Regions from separate parts of the Lysinibacillus irui genome, predicted to be linked through region 2. Evidence: a T-box and tRNA genes for the amino acid it is inferred to sense, from the RefSeq annotation. Region 2 holds a T-box; the other holds one or more tRNA genes.
The links. A T-box is a leader RNA that pairs with one kind of tRNA and senses whether it is charged. The one in region 2 lies ahead of ileS (isoleucine--tRNA ligase), so its partner is inferred to be a tRNA-Ile.
Positions count from the first base shown of each region.

Region 1: it has a tRNA-Ile gene. The T-box ahead of ileS (isoleucine--tRNA ligase) is inferred to sense a tRNA for this amino acid. The anticodon was not compared.

Region 1 is NZ_CP113527.1:3,406,498-3,416,529, reverse strand. Features, by position in the region: rRNA gene OU989_RS17285 (16S ribosomal RNA) at 1-351, shown strand, start outside; rRNA gene OU989_RS17280 (23S ribosomal RNA) at 657-3,584, shown strand; rRNA gene rrf (5S ribosomal RNA) at 3,746-3,861, shown strand; tRNA gene OU989_RS17270 (tRNA-Val) at 3,872-3,947, shown strand; tRNA gene OU989_RS17265 (tRNA-Thr) at 3,951-4,026, shown strand; tRNA gene OU989_RS17260 (tRNA-Lys) at 4,034-4,109, shown strand; tRNA gene OU989_RS17255 (tRNA-Leu) at 4,127-4,211, shown strand; tRNA gene OU989_RS17250 (tRNA-Gly) at 4,248-4,322, shown strand; tRNA gene OU989_RS17245 (tRNA-Leu) at 4,328-4,416, shown strand; tRNA gene OU989_RS17240 (tRNA-Arg) at 4,425-4,501, shown strand; tRNA gene OU989_RS17235 (tRNA-Pro) at 4,512-4,588, shown strand; tRNA gene OU989_RS17230 (tRNA-Ala) at 4,603-4,678, shown strand; tRNA gene OU989_RS17225 (tRNA-Met) at 4,705-4,778, shown strand; tRNA gene OU989_RS17220 (tRNA-Ile) at 4,786-4,862, shown strand; tRNA gene OU989_RS17215 (tRNA-Ser) at 4,878-4,970, shown strand; tRNA gene OU989_RS17210 (tRNA-Met) at 5,024-5,098, shown strand; tRNA gene OU989_RS17205 (tRNA-Asp) at 5,102-5,177, shown strand; tRNA gene OU989_RS17200 (tRNA-Phe) at 5,236-5,311, shown strand; tRNA gene OU989_RS17195 (tRNA-Gly) at 5,317-5,390, shown strand; tRNA gene OU989_RS17190 (tRNA-Ile) at 5,392-5,468, shown strand; tRNA gene OU989_RS17185 (tRNA-Asn) at 5,473-5,549, shown strand; tRNA gene OU989_RS17180 (tRNA-Ser) at 5,560-5,650, shown strand; tRNA gene OU989_RS17175 (tRNA-Glu) at 5,653-5,724, shown strand; gene OU989_RS17170 (VOC family protein) at 5,787-6,203, opposite strand; gene nadA (quinolinate synthase NadA) at 6,412-7,515, opposite strand; gene nadC (carboxylating nicotinate-nucleotide diphosphorylase) at 7,502-8,362, opposite strand; gene nadB (L-aspartate oxidase) at 8,319-9,905, opposite strand; gene OU989_RS17150 (cysteine desulfurase family protein) at 9,997-10,032, shown strand, end outside.
Region 2 is NZ_CP113527.1:2,333,562-2,343,593, forward strand. Features, by position in the region: gene OU989_RS11730 (aminotransferase-like domain-containing protein) at 1-748, opposite strand, end outside; gene OU989_RS11735 (LysE/ArgO family amino acid transporter) at 859-1,461, shown strand; gene ileS (isoleucine--tRNA ligase) at 1,503-4,595, opposite strand; T-box leader at 4,656-4,894, opposite strand; gene OU989_RS11745 (hypothetical protein) at 4,953-5,174, opposite strand; gene OU989_RS11750 (hypothetical protein) at 5,253-5,900, opposite strand; gene OU989_RS11755 (DUF3221 domain-containing protein) at 6,005-6,964, opposite strand; gene OU989_RS11760 (sigma-70 family RNA polymerase sigma factor) at 6,957-7,475, opposite strand; gene OU989_RS11765 (Lrp/AsnC family transcriptional regulator) at 7,537-7,980, opposite strand; gene OU989_RS11770 (DJ-1/PfpI family protein) at 8,123-8,707, shown strand; gene OU989_RS11775 (S-layer homology domain-containing protein) at 8,757-10,032, opposite strand, start outside.

The DNA of each region.
Region 1 (10,032 bases), 1.1 Mb from region 2:
CGTCAAATCATCATGCCCCTTATGACCTGGGCTACACACGTGCTACAATGGACGATACAAACGGTTGCCAACTCGCGAGAGGGAGCTAATCCGATAAAGTCGTTCTCAGTTCGGATTGTAGGCTGCAACTCGCCTACATGAAGCCGGAATCGCTAGTAATCGCGGATCAGCATGCCGCGGTGAATACGTTCCCGGGCCTTGTACACACCGCCCGTCACACCACGAGAGTTTGTAACACCCGAAGTCGGTGAGGTAACCTTTTGGAGCCAGCCGCCGAAGGTGGGATAGATGATTGGGGTGAAGTCGTAACAAGGTAGCCGTATCGGAAGGTGCGGCTGGATCACCTCCTTTCTAAGGATTATTTCGGAATACAAACCTAGGGTTTGTAAGATTACGTTTTGCGTTCAGTTTTGAAGGTTCATTCTTCCGAATGAAATACTTCAAAACTTGTTCTTTGAAAACTGGATAAAACGACATTGAAATTGTAACAAACACATTTATTTTTTAAGTTTTTTATAGGCTTAATAACATTAGTAAGGTTTCAAGACACAAGCAGTTCTAGGAAGCAATCGAGTGAATGAAGGAGCGTACTTCAGTACGTGACTGATTGAACGAGTGAAGCTGACAACGAAATGCGATGTGTATTGAAAGCTGTAGGTTAAGTTATTAAGGGCGCACGGCGAATGCCTTGGCACTAGGAGCCGAAGAAGGACGGCACTAACACCGATATGCTTCGGGGAGCTGTAAGTGAGCTTTGATCCGGAGATTTCCGAATGGGGGAACCCACTACGTTTAATCGCGTAGTATCTTGACGTGAATACATAGCGTCTTGAAGGCAGACCCAGGGAACTGAAACATCTAAGTACCTGGAGGAAGAGAAAGAAAAATCGATTCCCTGAGTAGCGGCGAGCGAAACGGGAAGAGCCCAAACCAAGAGGCTTGCCTCTTGGGGTTGTAGGACACTCTATACGGAGTTACAAAAGAGCGAGTTAGATGAAGCGACTTGGAAAGGTCCGCCAGAGCAGGTAAAAGCCCTGTAGTCGAAAGTTCGTTCTCTCCTGAGTGGATCCTGAGTACGGCGGAACACGTGAAATTCCGTCGGAATCCGGGAGGACCATCTCCCAAGGCTAAATACTACCTAGTGACCGATAGTGAACCAGTACCGTGAGGGAAAGGTGAAAAGCACCCCGGGAGGGGAGTGAAAGAGATCCTGAAACCGTGTGCCTACAAGTAGTTAGAGCCCGTTAATGGGTGATAGCGTGCCTTTTGTAGAATGAACCGGCGAGTTACGATTACGTGCAAGGTTAAGCTTTAGAAGGCGGAGCCGCAGCGAAAGCGAGTCTGAATAGGGCGAAATAGTACGTGGTCGTAGACCCGAAACCAGGTGATCTACCCATGTCCAGGGTGAAGGTAAGGTAACACTTACTGGAGGCCCGAACCCACGCACGTTGAAAAGTGCGGGGATGAGGTGTGGGTAGCGGAGAAATTCCAATCGAACTTGGAGATAGCTGGTTCTCTCCGAAATAGCTTTAGGGCTAGCCTCGTGATGAGAATACTGGAGGTAGAGCACTGTTTGGACTAGGGGGCCATCCCGGTTTACCGAATTCAGACAAACTCCGAATGCCAGATATTTATACACGGGAGTCAGACTGCGAGTGATAAGATCCGTAGTCAAAAGGGAAACAGCCCAGACCACCAGCTAAGGTCCCAAAGTAATCGTTAAGTGGAAAAGGATGTGGCGTTGCACAGACAACCAGGATGTTGGCTTAGAAGCAGCCATCATTTAAAGAGTGCGTAATAGCTCACTGGTCGAGTGACGCTGCGCCGAAAATGTATCGGGGCTAAACGATTCACCGAAGCTGTGGATTGACATCTACGATGTCAGTGGTAGGAGAGCGTTCTAAGTGCGTTGAAGTCAGACCGGAAGGACTGGTGGAGCGCTTAGAAGTGAGAATGCCGGTATGAGTAGCGAAAGACGGGTGAGAATCCCGTCCACCGTATGACTAAGGTTTCCTGAGGAAGGCTCGTCCGCTCAGGGTTAGTCGGGACCTAAGCCGAGGCCGACAGGCGTAGGCGATGGACAACAGGTTGATATTCCTGTACCACCTCCTCACCGTTTGAGAAATGGGGGGACGCAGTAGGATAGGGTAAGCGCGCTGTTGGTTATGCGCGTCCAAGCAGTAAGGCGTGTGTGTAGGCAAATCCGCACACTGTAACGTTGAGCTGTGATGGCGAGTCCGTATGGACGAAGTTCCTGATTTCACACTGCCAAGAAAAGCCTCTATCGAGGTGAGAGGTGCCCGTACCGCAAACCGACACAGGTAGTCGAGGAGAGAATCCTAAGGTGTGCGAGAGAACTCTCGTTAAGGAACTCGGCAAAATGACCCCGTAACTTCGGGAGAAGGGGTGCTCTTGAGCGTGCAAGCGCATGAGAGCCGCAGTGAATAGGCCCAGGCGACTGTTTAGCAAAAACACAGGTCTCTGCAAAACCGTAAGGTGACGTATAGGGGCTGACGCCTGCCCGGTGCTGGAAGGTTAAGAGGAGTGGTTAGCGCAAGCGAAGCTGCGAATTGAAGCCCCAGTAAACGGCGGCCGTAACTATAACGGTCCTAAGGTAGCGAAATTCCTTGTCGGGTAAGTTCCGACCCGCACGAAAGGCGTAACGATCTGGGCACTGTCTCAACGAGAGACTCGGTGAAATTATAGTACCTGTGAAGATGCAGGTTACCCGCGACAGGACGGAAAGACCCCGTGGAGCTTTACTGTAGCCTGATATTGAATTTTGGTACAACTTGTACAGGATAGGTAGGAGCCAGAGATCTCGGAGCGCCAGCTTCGAAGGAGGCGTCGGTGGGATACTACCCTGGTTGTATTGAAATTCTAACCCATGCCCCTTAGCGGGGCAGGAGACAGTGTCAGGCGGACAGTTTGACTGGGGCGGTCGCCTCCTAAAAGGTAACGGAGGCGCCCAAAGGTTCCCTCAGAATGGTTGGAAATCATTCGTAGAGTGTAAAGGCACAAGGGAGCTTGACTGCGAGACCTACAAGTCGAGCAGGGTCGAAAGACGGGCTTAGTGATCCGGTGGTTCCGCATGGAAGGGCCATCGCTCAACGGATAAAAGCTACCCCGGGGATAACAGGCTTATCTCCCCCAAGAGTCCACATCGACGGGGAGGTTTGGCACCTCGATGTCGGCTCATCGCATCCTGGGGCTGTAGTCGGTCCCAAGGGTTGGGCTGTTCGCCCATTAAAGCGGTACGCGAGCTGGGTTCAGAACGTCGTGAGACAGTTCGGTCCCTATCCGTCGTGGGCGTAGGAAATTTGAGAGGAGCTGTCCTTAGTACGAGAGGACCGGGATGGACACACCGCTGGTGTACCAGTTGTCTTGCCAAAGGCATCGCTGGGTAGCTATGTGTGGACGGGATAAGTGCTGAAAGCATCTAAGCATGAAGCCCCCCTCAAGATGAGATTTCCCATTACGCAAGTAAGTAAGATCCCTCAAAGACGATGAGGTAGATAGGTTCGAGGTGGAAGTGTGGTGACACATGGAGCTGACGAATACTAATCGATCGAGGACTTAACCAAATTGTTTGAAGCAGTCAATGTACGTTTATCCAGTTTTGAAAGAACAACTCTTTCATAAGAGCTTTTATACATACTGTATTTTGAAGCTTAACATATAGGAACTTCTGCTAAGAATGCTATATCCTTATTGTAATGCAGAAGACAGCACATCTACGTGCAAGTCTAGTGATGATGGCAAAGAGGTCACACCCGTTCCCATACCGAACACGGAAGTTAAGCTCTTTAGCGCCGATGGTAGTTGGGGGCTTCCCCCTGTGAGAGTAGGACGTCGCTAGGCATAATACCCAGGAGGATTAGCTCAGCTGGGAGAGCACCTGCCTTACAAGCAGGGGGTCGGCGGTTCGAGCCCGTCATCCTCCACCATATGCCGGTTTAGCTCAGCAGGTAGAGCAACTGACTTGTAATCAGTAGGTCGTGGGTTCGATTCCTATAGCCGGCACCATTTTTTCGAGCCATTAGCTCAGTTGGTAGAGCATCTGACTTTTAATCAGAGGGTCGAAGGTTCGAGTCCTTCATGGCTCACCATTTTGAAATAATAATAAGCGGGTGTGGCGGAATTGGCAGACGCACTAGACTTAGGATCTAGCGCCGCAAGGCGTGGGGGTTCGACTCCCTTCACCCGCACCATTATTTTCATTGCCAGATAAAAAAACTTATGCACATGCGGAAGTAGTTCAGTGGTAGAACACCACCTTGCCAAGGTGGGGGTCGCGAGTTCGAACCTCGTCTTCCGCTCCAAATGTGCCGGGGTGGCGGAACTGGCAGACGCACAGGACTTAAAATCCTGCGGTAGGTGACTACCGTACCGGTTCGATTCCGGTCCTCGGCACCATTTATTATGCGCCCGTAGCTCAATTGGATAGAGCGTCTGACTACGGATCAGAAGGTTATGGGTTCGACTCCTGTCGGGCGCGCCAAAAGAACGAACGGGAAGTAGCTCAGCTTGGTAGAGCACTTGGTTTGGGACCAAGGGGTCGCAGGTTCGAATCCTGTCTTCCCGACCATTTCCTAAAATTATGGGGCCTTAGCTCAGCTGGGAGAGCGCCTGCCTTGCACGCAGGAGGTCAGCGGTTCGATCCCGCTAGGCTCCACCATAGTAAATAACCAGTATAAAGATCCTGGCGGCGTAGCTCAGCTGGCTAGAGCGTACGGTTCATACCCGTAAGGTCGGGGGTTCGATCCCCTCTGCCGCCATCTTAAAGGACCTTTAGCTCAGTTGGTTAGAGCAGACGGCTCATAACCGTCCGGTCGCAGGTTCGAGTCCTGCAAGGTCCACCATTTATATAGTGTAACGGAGGTATACCCAAGTCTGGCTGAAGGGATCGGTCTTGAAAACCGACAGGCGGGTAACACCGCGCGGGGGTTCGAATCCCTCTACCTCCTCCAGTTTTAAATTTTTATAAATGGTGCTTTAAAAACTCGAAACAGAATATCATTATCGCGGGGTGGAGCAGTGGTAGCTCGTCGGGCTCATAACCCGAAGGTCGTTGGTTCAAATCCGGCCCCCGCAACCAAAAGGTCCCGTGGTGTAGCGGTTAACATGCCTGCCTGTCACGCAGGAGATCGCCGGTTCGATCCCGGTCGGGACCGCCATTATTATAATGAAAAACATGAGAAGCAAAAGAGTGAGCAAGCTTAGCATGGACGAAATGGGTCAGTAGCTCAGTTGGTAGAGCATTAGATTGAAGCTCTAAGTGTCGGCGGTTCGATTCCGTCCTGACCCACCATTTATGCGGGTGTAGTTTAATGGTAAAACCTCAGCCTTCCAAGCTGATGTCGTGGGTTCGATTCCCATCACCCGCTCCAAGGGCCTATAGCTCAGCTGGTTAGAGCGCACGCCTGATAAGCGTGAGGTCGATGGTTCGAGTCCATTTAGGCCCACCATTATTCCGAAGTAGCTCAGTTGGTAGTAGCACCTGACTGTTAATCAGGTTGTCGCAGGTTCGAGTCCTGCCTTCGGAGCCATTTTTTATTTGGGGAAGTACTCAAGAGGCTGAAGAGGCGCCCCTGCTAAGGGTGTAGGTCGGGTAACCGGCGCGAGGGTTCAAATCCCTCCTTCTCCGCCATTGGCCCGTTGGTCAAGTGGTTAAGACACCGCCCTTTCACGGCGGTAACACGGGTTCGAATCCCGTACGGGTCATACTAAAAAACAGTAACTGCATTTGCAGCTACTGTTTTTTTTATATTTAGATAGATATATAATTACTCATTATTTAGTGCGCTTTCATCCATATATACTACTTCCCAAATATGCCCATCTACATCTTGGAATCCCCAGCCGTACATAAATCCGTGATCTTGTGGTTTACTGTAAGGTTTACCACCAGAGGCTAGTGCTTTATTTACTAATTGATCTACTTGTTCTCGGTTTTCAGCGGAAAGACATAATATCGCCTCTGCAGAAGTAGCTGTATCTGCAATCTCCTTCTTTGTAAATCCTTTGAATCGTTCTTCTACCATTATTAATGCAAAGATATTTTCGCTAATAATCATTGAAGCTGTTGTTTCATCACTAAATTGTTGATTGAATTCAAAACCTAAGTCTTTAAAAAAGTTGATTGATTTGTTAAGATCTTTTACTGGTAAATTGATAAATATATTTTTCGATTGAAAAGCCATTGATTATCACCTCCAAATCGACATTATCATAGAAAATAAATCCATGTCAATTTCTACAAGTAAATGGATTTCATTTAATTCCCAACATCCTTAATGAAAAAGTATAAGTCATATCAAAAAATGAACGACGTTTTTCATAACTCCTTAACTTTACAAAAAAAGCAGAAATATTGATACAACAACATGTCTGCTTTTAAAATTCTTCTTGTTACCCCCGTACAAGCATTCTTTCAAGTGAGCTAAGTGCTTCAGCGGTAGTATGTTCATCTACTTGTATACGATTATGAGGTTGCCCCTGTTCAATACTTTCAAGACTCCATAGTAAATGTGGAAGGTCTATTCGGTTCATAGTTAGACAAGGACAAAAATTTTCATTTAGCGAAATAATATGTTTATCTGGATGTTGCTTAATGATACGATTGACAAGGTTCATTTCTGTTCCAATGGCCCATGCAGATCCGCTTGGTGCTCGATTGATTGTATCAATAATGTATTTTGTCGAGCCGGCATCATCAGCTGCTGCAACAACTTCACGACTACATTCTGGATGAACAATAATTCTCATTGTGGGATGTTCTTTGCGAATGACTTCCGTATGTTGAACTGTAAACCCCTCATGCACAGAACAATGACCCTTCCACAGAATAACCTGGATGTTTTCAAGTGATTCCTTAGTTTCGAGCATATTTTTATGAGGATTCCAAACGGCCATATTTTCAAGGGGAATACCTAAATCATAGGCGGTATTTCTCCCTAAATGTTGATCGGGTAAAAAGAAAATACGCTGTTTTTGTGTAAATGCCCATTGAACAAGCTCCCTTGCATTCGATGATGTAACACAGGCACCACCATGTCGTCCCGTAAAGGCTTTAATGGCCGCGGTTGAATTGACATAAGTTAGAGGAATAATCGTATCGCCAAAGAGCTGTTGAAGGATTGGCCATGCTTGTTCTGTTTGATAAATATTCGCCATATCAGCCATCGAACAGCCTGCACGCATATCTGGTAAATAGACATGTTGCTGTTTCATTGTCAGCATGTCTGCCGTTTCTGCCATAAAATGTACACCACAAAATACGATATGTTCAGCCTCCTTATTAGCGGCAGATAATTGAGCTAGTTGTAGAGAATCACCAGTTGCATCAGCAAATTGAATAACCTCATCTTTTTGATAATGGTGTCCTGGGATAAAAAGTTTAGAGCCTAATTTTTTCTTTATTGCTAAAATACGAGATTCCATTTCCTCTACGGATAATGTCCGATAATGCTCAGGAAGTAGTGTCGTCTGTTGTAATAAACTAGTGATGGACAAGGGAATGAGCTCCTTTCATTTGAACAAGTGCACTAATATCAAAAGCTTTGACAGAATGGGTTAATGAACCAAGTGAAATCCACTGAACACCTGACTGTGCATAAGCCTTTAAATTATCCAGTGTGATACCCCCTGAAGCTTCTGTTGCAATAGTAGGGGGGACAGAAGGAAGCCAATCTCGAATTTCTTCTGGACTGCGGTTATCAAACATAATGATATCTACTCCAGCAATGATGGCTTCATCTAGCTGTTCCTTTGTTTCAATTTCTACTTCAATTTTCACGGTATGACCGACTTTCTCTCTAGCGGTCTGAACAGCTTTTGTTATACTACCTGCAAAGGCAAGATGATTATCTTTTAACATGATGGCATCATACAGTCCATTTCGATGATTAAAAGCACCACCGACTCTCACTGCATATTTATCAAGCATACGCATGCCAGGCATTGTTTTACGAGTATCACATATTTTCGCATGCGTACCTATCGTTTCTTGGACTGCTTGGTGAGTAGCTGTTGCAATGGCAGACATACGTTGAATAAGATTTAAGATGACACGTTCGCCTATTAACAATTTTTGTAAGGGACCTTTTATCACGGCTAGTATATCGCCTGCATCTACTGTCTCTCCATCCTTTTTATGAAGATAAATTTCCATAGAACGATCTAGTAGAAGAAAGCCATGCTCAATAATGAGAGCTCCGCAAAAAATTCCTTTTTCTTTAGCATAAAACGAAAAAGATCCCTGTTGTTCGGCTGAAAAAATAAATTCACTCGATAAATCCCCATCACCTAAATCTTCATTAAAAAACTGTTTGAGCATTTCCTCGAGTTTGATGATATTCATACAATGAGTTCCTCACTTTCAATTGTCCTTGCGAAAAAATAATCCACCGGCTTGCCCATTGTGCATCCATTTCGGATTTATCTGTACGTATGTGGGCACCACGTGTTTCAGTTCTTATAATGGCCGCATGTGTCATCAGTGTTGCGACAACATGCATCATAAATAGTTCCAATTCTGCTTGCTCCATACCCTCTAGATTAGTGTGAAGAAGAGATTGTAGAGAGGGGAGTTGCTGAACAAAGTACTGTAAATCATCGATATTTCTAACGATGCCTACAAACTGCATCATACGTTGCTGTAATTGCTGTTTGCTAAATAAAGGTGGTTTTTTATCAGCATATTGAGGTTGGTCAAGTAAAAAATTTTTTTGATGACAACCTTGTTGAATAATGAAATACGCCATTTTTTGACCAAATGTAATGCCCTCCAATAGAGAATTACTTGCTAAACGGTTCGCTCCATGGACACCTGTACAAGCCACTTCACCAACTGCATATAAGTTTGGGATAGTAGTTCTACCGTTGTCATCAGCAATAACACCACCCATTAAAAAATGACTACCTGGAGCCACAGGGATTAAACCATCTTGCAAATGAACTTGATTGTCATAGCAGAGCTGAGCAATTGCTGGGAATTTTGCATCAAAGTTTTGGATGGTGGCAATATCAATAAACGTTTCCTCCCCAGCAGCACGTTTAGTAAATAGTGCGTGTGCCGTAATATGCCTAGGGGCTAAGTCACCTTGTGGATGTAAGCCTTTCATAATAGGTTTACACTGTGCATCTACAAAGGTACCGCCTGCACCTCGTACAGCTTCGGAGATTAAACCTTTTGCCTTATTTTCACACCATAGTAAACTTGGATGAAACTGCATAAATTCCATATCACTGATCGCAGCGCCTGCACGAAATGCTAAAGCAATACCATCTCCTGTATTGTTTGGATAATTGGATGTGCTTGAATAAAGTGCCCCTGCACCTCCTGTGGCTAAAATAACATGATGAGCCAAATAGCGTTTAATCCCTTTTTCGCCTTTAGTGAGTACACCTATACAATCACCATCTGTATTCAGTAAAAGCTCATAAGCCATTTCATAACAATTGACCTTTGTTTTGGGTGAAAGTTTATGAAGCAAATAATCTATGAAAATTTGACCAGTTCGATCACCACCTGCATGTAAAATACGATGATGACTATGTGCCCCCTCTAGTCCTAGAACAGGTTTTCCATCGAGGTGACGATCAATTGGGAGACCAGTTTTTAAATAGTTCTGCATAATTTTAGTGCCGTCTTCTATAAGTGTTTCCACATTTCTTTTTTCATGATGATATTCTCCAGCTTTCAATGTATCAGCAATATGATGTTTAATATGATCTTCTTTGCTTGTAACGGCTGCTATACCACCTTGTGCACGATAAGAGCTACTCATATAAACAGAAGATTTTGTAACAATTTGTATTTGAAAATGTTCTTCGAGTAGTAAAGCAGCCTGAAGTGCTGCAATACCACTGCCGATGATAAGGACGTCTGTCTTTACATCCATAGTTATACCTTCTTTACAGTTGTCTTGACACCTATCTTTACATAAAATAAAAAAGAAAACAAGACCCGATGAATTAGAGAGGAAGAATATGATGATTTATATGGATTATGCTGCAACGTCACCTATG
Region 2 (10,032 bases):
CTTGTTTTTTTCGTTTCCGTTGAGCTAATGTTTGGGCAAGTTGATTATCACGGTGAACGCCAATCATCTGCATACCGACCGATTGAAATGGATGGACAGAGTTTAGATAGGAGGTTGGTTCCTGAAATACGATCGACCCTTGTTCTAATAAACCAACGGCAATTAACTGCAATGCCTGCAGCGCACCCGAAACAATACAGACATGTTGGGGCTCAGCATCGATTCCTCTTTTTTTAACATAGTGACAGATTGCTGCACGAAGTTGATCATTGCCCTGTGGTGAAGAATAACCTAAGCTTTTCGGCTGAAATGATAGTTCTCTAAGTGAAGACTCCATTTCCTCAGTTGGTAACAAGTCAGGAGCAAGCTCACCCGTTCCTAATCGAATGACATCATCACGCTGCTCGTATTCATTTATCAATTGGATGGTGTGGTAATTTGGCTTATGAATACTTGTTTCGATATAGGTTTGCCAATTCGGCTGTGTTTGCTGAAGTAATGCATGCCAGGAATTGTCAGTGACATAAACACCAGAGCCTATCTTTGCCTCAAGAATGCCTATTGCTTTTAATTCCTCCAAAGCCTGTTGAACTGTACTCCGATTTACTTCAAACTGCATAGCCAATTGTCGTTGGGTAGGAAGTTTTGTCCCTGCCACCCAGTCCCCTCGTTCCACTTGAGCGATTACCCAGTGAACAATTTGTTGCTGTAACGTGGAGTCACTTTGTCTATTTGGCTGCCAGCTCATGATTCATCCCCTTCCATTCTAGAAAATTGGGTGGCTAAAAAACCATCCAATTGGTCGTTTTCTTTTAGTTATACCATAACTAAAATGAAGAGTGAAAGGAGGGATTGTCGTTGGAAGCTTTTCTTCATGGTATCATTTTAGCATTTGGTCTTATATTGCCATTAGGCGTACAAAATGTTTTTGTTTTTTCGCAAGGTGCTACACAACCAAATGTATTCAAAGCATTGCCTGCAAGTGTGACAGCAGCTATCTGTGATACAATGTTGATTTTACTAGCGGTATTCGGTTTATCATTAATTGTCCTACAATTTGAGTGGTTACGAATTACGTTAATGGCGGTTGGTATCGTGTTCTTACTTTATATGGGCTATAGTATTTGGCGTTCAAATCCGTCATCTACCACTAATAGCGAAGCACTGCCTGTAAAAAAACAAATATTCTTTGCACTCTCTGTGTCGCTCCTCAATCCACATGCGATATTAGATACAATCGGTGTTATTGGGACGAGCGCATTAAAATATAGTGGTACAGAGCAAATCATTTTTACCCTCGCCTGTGTCTTAATTTCCTGGCTGTGGTTTTTCGGACTTACTTTGACGGGAGCCTCGTTCAAAAAACTGGATCGCTCTGGAAAACTAATGCGATTATTTAATAAATGCTCTGCCATCTTTATATGGGCAACAGCCTGTTATCTTGCAAGTGGCTTCCTGTAGCATACATAGAAAATGCTCAGGCGGTAACCTGAGCATTTTTCTTATAGCGCAACAAAAATTGTAAGCTTTTCATTAAACAGTGCTGTATCTATCGATGTTTCTTCGTGCCATTCCACACCATAATGCAGAGCTTTGACCAACACATTTGCTTGTAATAAAGTTTCGTGCTGCTGGATGATAGATAAGACTTCCGAACTCCCATTAAAGGCAATCGACACATATTGCTCCACTGGTAGCTGCCATTTTTTACGTGCATCTTGAATTGTACGGATCAATTCTCGCATTTGCCCCTCTTGTAATAAGCTCTCCGTTAGTTGTACATTGAGCAAGACACGACAAGTGCTATCCTCTGCTTTTATATAATGCTCCTTCACGACGGATTCTGCGACCACATGCGTTGACAGCAATGTAAGCTGTTGATCTTCAATTACGATATCTAATGCCCCTTGTTGCTGTAACTTATTTTTCTCTTCATTTGTTAATGTCGTTACATAGTCTTTTACCTGATTCACCTTTGAACCAAATGCCGCTCCTGCTGTTTTAAAGTTCAGCTTATAATAGACAAGTTCATAGGCTGAAAAGTCATGCGTCCATCTACAGAACTTGATATTTAACTCATCTTGAATGAGCTCATTATAGACTTGGTAATCTGCCAACTCACCATTTACTGCAACAATGAGTTCACTTAAAGGTTGCTTAACCTTCATCCCCTGGCTATTGCGTATACTACGTCCTAGTTCCACTACTGTTAACACCAATGTCATTTCTTGTTCCAGCCTCACATCCATTAGCTGCTCGTTACATATTGGATAGTTTTCAAGATGGACACTTTTCCCACATAATTGTCGGTAAATATCTTCTGCTATAAATGGAGTAAACGGAGCTAGTAATTGACAAATAGATGTTAGAAGCTCGTAAAGTGTACTAAATGCTCCTCGTTTATCTACAGTCAGCCCATTTGCCCAAAATCTGGCACGAGAACGGCGAATATACCAATTGCTTAACTCCTCCACCAATTGGGCAATTTCCCTAGTCGCCTGCGTAAATTGGTAATCATCCATGGCAGCTGTCACAACTCGGATAGTGTGATGTAAGCGAGACAAAATCCAATGATCTAAATGTGACCGTGTACCAGTATTTGAGGCATCATACGTAAACCCATCGATTGTGGCATACATTTCATAAAATTTAAACGTATGATCAAGTGTATCTACTAGCTTTGATTTCGCATCCAATACAATTTTCTTGGAAAAGCGCTTCGGATTCCAAGGGGAGCTATCTACTAGAAAGGCCCAGCGTAAAGCATCCGCTCCATACTGCTCGATTAATTCAACTGGTTCTAAAGCATTGCCTTTACTTTTAGACATCTTCTGCCCATGCTCATCTAACACATGCCCTAACGATAGGACATTTTTATAAGGTGGCTTCCCTGTAAACAAGGTCGATACGGCTAATAAACTATAGAAAAAACCTCGTGTTTGGTCAATCCCTTCAATAACGACATTTGCTGGAAATTGATTGTGAAAAGTCGCCACATCTTCAAAAGGATAGTGCTGCTGCGCAAATGGCATCGAGCCACTATCAAACCAAACATCAATTACTTCAGGTGTACGCTTCATGTCTCCCTGACACTGAGGACAAGTGCAGACAATGTCATCGATAAATGGTTTATGAAGCTCTATTTGCTCATCAACAGCCCCTTTGGCTAATTTTATTAATGCTGCGATACTGTTTGGAGCCTCCTCATGACCGCAACCCTGACAAACCCATACATTGAGCGGTGTCCCCCAGTAGCGGTTTCGGCTGATGTTCCAATCCACTAAATTTTCTAGGAAGTTGCCAAATCGACCATCCTTAATATGACCTGGATACCATGTCACTTGTTGATTATTTTGTAAAAGCTGCTCCTTTAAGGATGACATCTTGATAAACCAGCTATCTGTTGCGTAATACAACAATGGTGAATCACAGCGCCAGCAATGTGGATAGCTATGCTCATATTTTTCTTTTGCAAATAACAGCTCTTTTTTTGCAAGCATTTTTATAATATCGACATCACAATCTTTCACGAATCGCCCGACAAGCTCTGGTACTTCATCTGTATAGCACCCTTTCAAGTCCACTACATTAATAAAGGATAAACCATGGTGCTGAACTGTTTTATAATCGTCCTCACCATAGGCAGGTGCGATATGCACAATCCCTGTACCACTGTGCTCTGTCACATAATCTGCCATGACAACAACATGCCCTTTATCGACCTTTACATAAGAAAATGGTGGGTGATAGGAAACACCCGCAAACTCATGCCCATCATGCTCACTTACTATTTCTATAGGCTCTGAAAATACCTTTGCTACAAGTGATTTAGCCAGGATGTATACGTTATTTGCATGCTTTACACGTACATATTTAAGTGCAGGATTCATTGCCAAAGCAACATTGGCAGGTAAAGTCCACGGTGTCGTCGTCCAGCCTAAGAAATATTCGTCGTGATCCTGTCGCTTAAACATGGCTGTCACAGATAAATCTTTGATATCCTTGTAGCCCTGTGCCACTTCATGAGAGCTTAAGGACGTTTGACAGCTAGGGCAATATGGTGACACCCGATGCCCTTTATATAAACGATTTTCCTTATGAACATGACTTAAAATATGCCAGACGGACTCGATGTAATCATTACTTAGTGTAAGATAAGGATCATCCATATCGAGCCAGTAACCTAGCTGTTCTGTAAAGGATCGCCACTTCTGTTCGTAAGTAAAAACGCTATTTTTACATGCTTGGATAAAACGCTCTACCCCGTAATTTTCAATCTCTTGTTTTCCAGAGATACCTAATGTCTTTTCTACCCCTAACTCCACAGGCAATCCATGTGTATCCCAGCCTGCTTTTCGTTCAACGAAAAAACCTTGCATTGTTTTATAGCGAGCTACAACATCTTTAATTGTTCTGCCAAATGCATGGCCGACGTGTGGTAAACCATTTGCTGTCGGTGGTCCTTCGTAAAATACAAATGGCTGCTGTCCAGCGCGATTGGTTACGGATTGTGCAAAGGTATCCTCTTGTTCCCACAAAGCTCGAATCCGTGTTTCTCGTTCAACCGTTGTTTCTTTCTTTTGTTCTACCTGCATATTAGTTCCTCCTATACAATCAAATTTGTATAAAAGGCATACAAAAAACCCCGTCCCAAGAAAAGGGACGGGGTTAACCGCGAATACCACCCTAATTCTATTAACACAATGGTCAATAGCACTCAGCAACGTACAATCATACGTGTTCTTTTTAACGGTAGACACCCGGGTTAGCTTACTTTCTTCAGCTAACCTTCTCAGAGAGGATTTTCATGTAACATCTGCACACCGACTTCCACCAACTGCCGGCTCTCTGTAGAACAAAATGAAACACTACTCTTTCTCATCAACGAATTTGTATGCTTTTATTGCATGTCATCGTATCAAATTAGCCAATGTTTGTCAATCATGTTTCGCCTATGATAACTCGTTAAGACAAGTGGCGATTTGTTGATGAAGGGTCGCATATTTTGATTGATTATATGTTTGGATAAAAAAGCTTTTTAGCAATGTTTTGTAATTGAATACTGCGTTTCTGTAATGCTCTTCAGCTAATTGACTCTTTAATGTAACTACTGTTGATGGCATTTTCTGCACTAATTGAATTACCTCATCTTGCTCTAATCCTTGCTCCAGCATCGCAAAAAAATGTCATTAATTTATTCTTTAACTCATCTTCCTTCAAACGTATTGTAGCAACTGGTTGACTCCCCTTACTTAATCTTTTTGATTCTCCCAATTACTTTCTTGGTATAGCCCATCTAGCCTCCAACCATTATAAAAACGAACATATGTAAATTCCTTTTGCCAATTATCCTGATGCACAACAACCTTGCTTCGCCAAGGCAAAGTAGATGCATAAACCTGTCCCTTTCGAACCTCAGCTATATGATCAGCTACATCGAGCAGTGTGGAAGGTGCAATCGTATTGTTTATCAAATAAAGCTGACGATCCGGGCTGGCCTCGAGCTCTTGCATTACCTGCTGGTGAAAAGCAACTACCTGTTGATTTGCCAGAAAAAGTGAATACACGAGAGAGCTCGCAAATAGCGCCATTAATGCTGCCACAAAAACAACATGCTTTTTCTTCAAACCTATGTAAAACGACCAATTCTTTTCCTTTTTGTATAAATGAAGATATATTACTAGACTAATTGGCCATAAAAATAGTAGCTGCCAGCAAAGGACAACCCAAAATAGCTCTCCATCTGAAACGAAATATCGAATACTCAGGTAATTGAATAACCATAGAGGAAACGACCAACGCCAAGGAGTCTCTTGCTGCGACCTACTCTTAAAATAAATTAGTAGAAGAGGTAAGCTTAGGAAAAAGGCTGTTGTAAAATCTACTATAGCAAATAACAACCCAACACCTCCATTTAAGGAAAATATTACAACTATTGTAACGGAATTTAAATTAAAGGAAAAGGCTATGCATCCTATATTTTTGAATGGTAGCCTTTATTTTATTAATATTCTTCTACTATTCTCAAACCCACGATATCTTTAAAATCGATTATAGGTTGAGAACCATCATACCCAATTGCCTGACTATATTGTACTTCAACACGATCGCCAACTGATAATGTTTTCGGGACATCCACTAGAGGGAACCACGTACCATTGCTATGTTTTTTCACTAATTCCTCTACAGATAATTGACCAATCTCGCTATCCAAGACGCCAGAGACAACTAAAAATTCATGTTCCTTGATGGCTAAGACTGTTCCACTTCTTTTCCACATCATTTGACTTTCCTTCTCTGGGATTCTATATTTTTCTTGTAAAGAAGCAACGTCTTTATGATAGTGCTGCTTTAAATAGTTCATAGCTTTTTGTTCAACGAACCACATCCGGATTGGATCACTTGTATTTTGATATTCGACTCTGCTTACCTCCATTAATAAGTTAACTGTAGCCATTTTATAAGCGATTGGCTTTGCATATTTTGCAGAAAAATCTTCTTTTGTAATTTGCAGCATTTGTAATCGTTCCTTCATCGTTGGCTGAGTTTCATTGCTAAAACCCTCCATAATCAGTTCTAACTCTTTATCTACTTGCTCCCGTGAGGGGATTAACTTCATTGATTGCGCATAAGCAAAAGTCGATTCAAGATATAAAAAACTATCAAAGCTTGCCCTATAGAGTCGATTTTTTCCATTCATATAAGCATCCTTTTGTAAGTGAAGCTCTAAAATTCGTTCATCTAATACTGGTGGGATCATAGAAGTTTGTTTTTGATGATCATTGTATTGCAAATATACAAACAATCCTATACAGACGCTCAAAATCATGGCTAAAAGCCCATATTGCCAGCGTCTAGTAGATTTTTTAACAGGACGCTGTTCTAAATGCTGAATGACATTTGCCATCACACGCTTTTTGCTTTCTGATAAATCCCGTACGACACGAATATCCACTTTACTCATGCAGAAGCACCTCCCATTCAACATGCTGTAGTTGTAGCTTTAGTAACTCTCGCCCTCGACGTAGCCTTGTTTTTACTGTACTTTCAGGAATATTTATCAGCTGCGCAATGTCGACTACAGACAATTCTTCAAAATAAAAATGAATAATGACCTCACGCTGCTTGAATGGGAGAGCTAGGATTGCATTTTCAATCAAAGTTTGTTCATCTTGCCGGACAAGCATATCCCTTCTTGTGATTGTCTGCTTGGCAGCAATTTTTTGTTGTACTTGGATTCTCCGATAAGTCCAACTTCGTAAATAATCTTTACTTCGGTTACTAACTAATTTCGATAAATAAGCCTTAAGCTCACCACGTTCCTCATAGTTCTGCTGATTATCGTAGAACTTTATAAAGACATCCTGAACGATATCTTCTGCACTTTGTAAATCTCTTACATAGTAAAAGGCAAGACGGATAAGTCTCTCTGTATGCTGTTCCATTATTTTTTCCAGTTCATGAATTAGCAACATGTTTCCCCCTCTCTACCCTTTAAACGGTGCTCATGTCTTTAAGGTTTGCTTTTTTTGTCATTTATTCAAAATTATTGTCAGTAAATGGTGTAATCACCTTTTTTTCCATTGAAGATAATACGATATTGGTAGAGGGAGTACCATAAGGCATAGCCGCATCTATAAATTCCTCTAATGTTTCTACTGAATAGGTTGCTAGCTTGACGATATAGCTAATTTCTCCTGCCACTCGATAACATTCAAGAACATCGGGATGGGCATTACAAAATGCAGAGAGACTTTTACAATCAATAGATTTAAATAAAATAATCGCCTGAATAGTGCGCTCCATTTTTTTGATGTTTACTTTTGCATGATACCCTTCGATTACCCCTTGTTCCTCCAGCTTTTTGACACGTTCAATAACAGCTGGAGAAGATAAATGGACAGTGGTCGCTAACTCCTTCATCGAAATTTTTGCATTATGCTGTAACTGCTTTAAAATTTGTGTATCAATTTGATCCATCAGACTTCACCTTTCATAATCAACTTTTTTTCACATAATACCTTTTCAAATAAAGCCATATGGCTAAAATACATTATACAACTTCTGTTATCAGTCCGTCCTATTGATTACAATAGAAGCAATAAAAGGAGGATTAATAAATATGAAAAAAATATTATTACTATTAGCAAATGGCTTTGAAGCGGTAGAAGCAAGTGTTTTTACAGATGTTCTTGGCTGGAATAAATGGGAAGGTGATGGTACAACTGAGGTTGTGACTGTCGGTTTGCATGAACAGCTGCAATGCACATGGAATTTTAAAGTGACTCCTGAAAAATTGCTCCACGAAATTACATTAGAGGATTTTGATGCATTAGCGATCCCTGGTGGCTTTGAGGAAGCAGGCTTTTATGAGGATGCCTTTAGTGAGGAATTTCAAACGGTTGTACGGCATTTTGACGAACGTAAAAAACCGATTGCAACGATCTGTGTTGCGTCTCTTATATTAGGAAATTGTGGTATACTCCAACATCGTCAAGCAACGACCTATAATCACCCAACGAGTAAACGTTTAGCACAACTGGAAAACTTCGGTGCAACCATTGTTAATGAGCGCATTGTACAAACAGATCATTTAATCACCTCATCAAATCCAGGAACGGCCTTTGATGTTGCCTTCCGCTTACTAGAAACCCTAACGTCTAGCGAAAATACAATGAAAGTAAAAGACTTAATGGGCTTTCGCTAAACATAGAAAAAGTAGGCTTGCACTAAGCCTACTTTTTTAAGCGTTTTTATTATTTGCCTATAGGTGCTGTTTCTGTTGTGCTAAGATCTATTTCTTTTGCACTTTCTAGCACTTCTTTTGGAATGGTAATCGTTGTTACAGCATTGAAATCATGGTATTTGATCGTTGTTTGCTGTCTTGTTTTTATCGAATTACCTTCTACTTTCATACTTAACGTCATATCCATCGCAATTTCTTCTACATCAAATGTTTCTTTATTAATCAATAATTTGTATGTGAGATTGTCAAAAGACATATTGCCTAATTGTGCCTCTAAATCAGCGTCCATGCCTAAATCCATTACACCAAGCTGTTGCTTTACTAGCTCTGTGAATTTTTCACCTGAACCTTTTAGTGTTAATTCGTAGCGGCTTGCTGTTTCATTTAAAGTGAAGTCTTCAGCAAATGATTGCAGCATCTCTAATTGCTCCGCTGCATCTGGCTGCATGCCTGTTTGACTAAGTACATCATCAAATAGTTGTTTCGGGAATTTTACCCAAGCTTGTTGGTCTGCCTCATACATATACATACCATCTTTAGCTGTCATGTACATTTTAATTGGTAAATTAATTGCTTCACCACTTGTTGGATCTGTTAGGGACATTGTTCCATCCGCAAAGAACTGCATTGGCTCTGTAACAATTTCCATGTTCATATTGCCTTTAGAATCCATTTTCATGGTTTCCTTACCATCGTTAGCTTCTACTGACTGTGAAATGGTCATAGTAGCCTTCATGCTTTTTAGCTCTTTTTGCTTAGCTAATGTTTTGGTAAATAATTCCTCAAGTGCAGCACTATCCTTTGTTGTAGTAGGCTGTTCTTCAGTCACCTGTTCCTCTTGAGGCTGCTCATCTTTTTCATCTGGTATAGGCATTGTATCTACCGGTAAGTCTAATGCGTTCACAATAAATGTCGCTAACTGACCACGAGTCACATTTTTATCTACACCAAATTCCGTTGCAGTAACGCCTTTTGCAATACCTGCCTCATATAATGCCGTTACGGCTTCTGCAAATGGGCTATCTTGTGGTACATCTGTAAATGGACTTTCTCCTTTAGCTGTTAAGCCTGTTGCCTGTGCCACCATTACTGCCATTTGACCACGTGTAATCGTTTCATCTGGGCGGAATGTATCATCCTCATAACCTTGTACTACGCCAAGATTAACTAATGTGATAATTGCGTTGTAATATGGGCTAGTTGCGTCTACATCCTTAAAATTCGGATTTTCAGCACTCTCTAAATTTGTTGCAAGATCAAAAGCACCTGCAATCATCTTAGCCGCT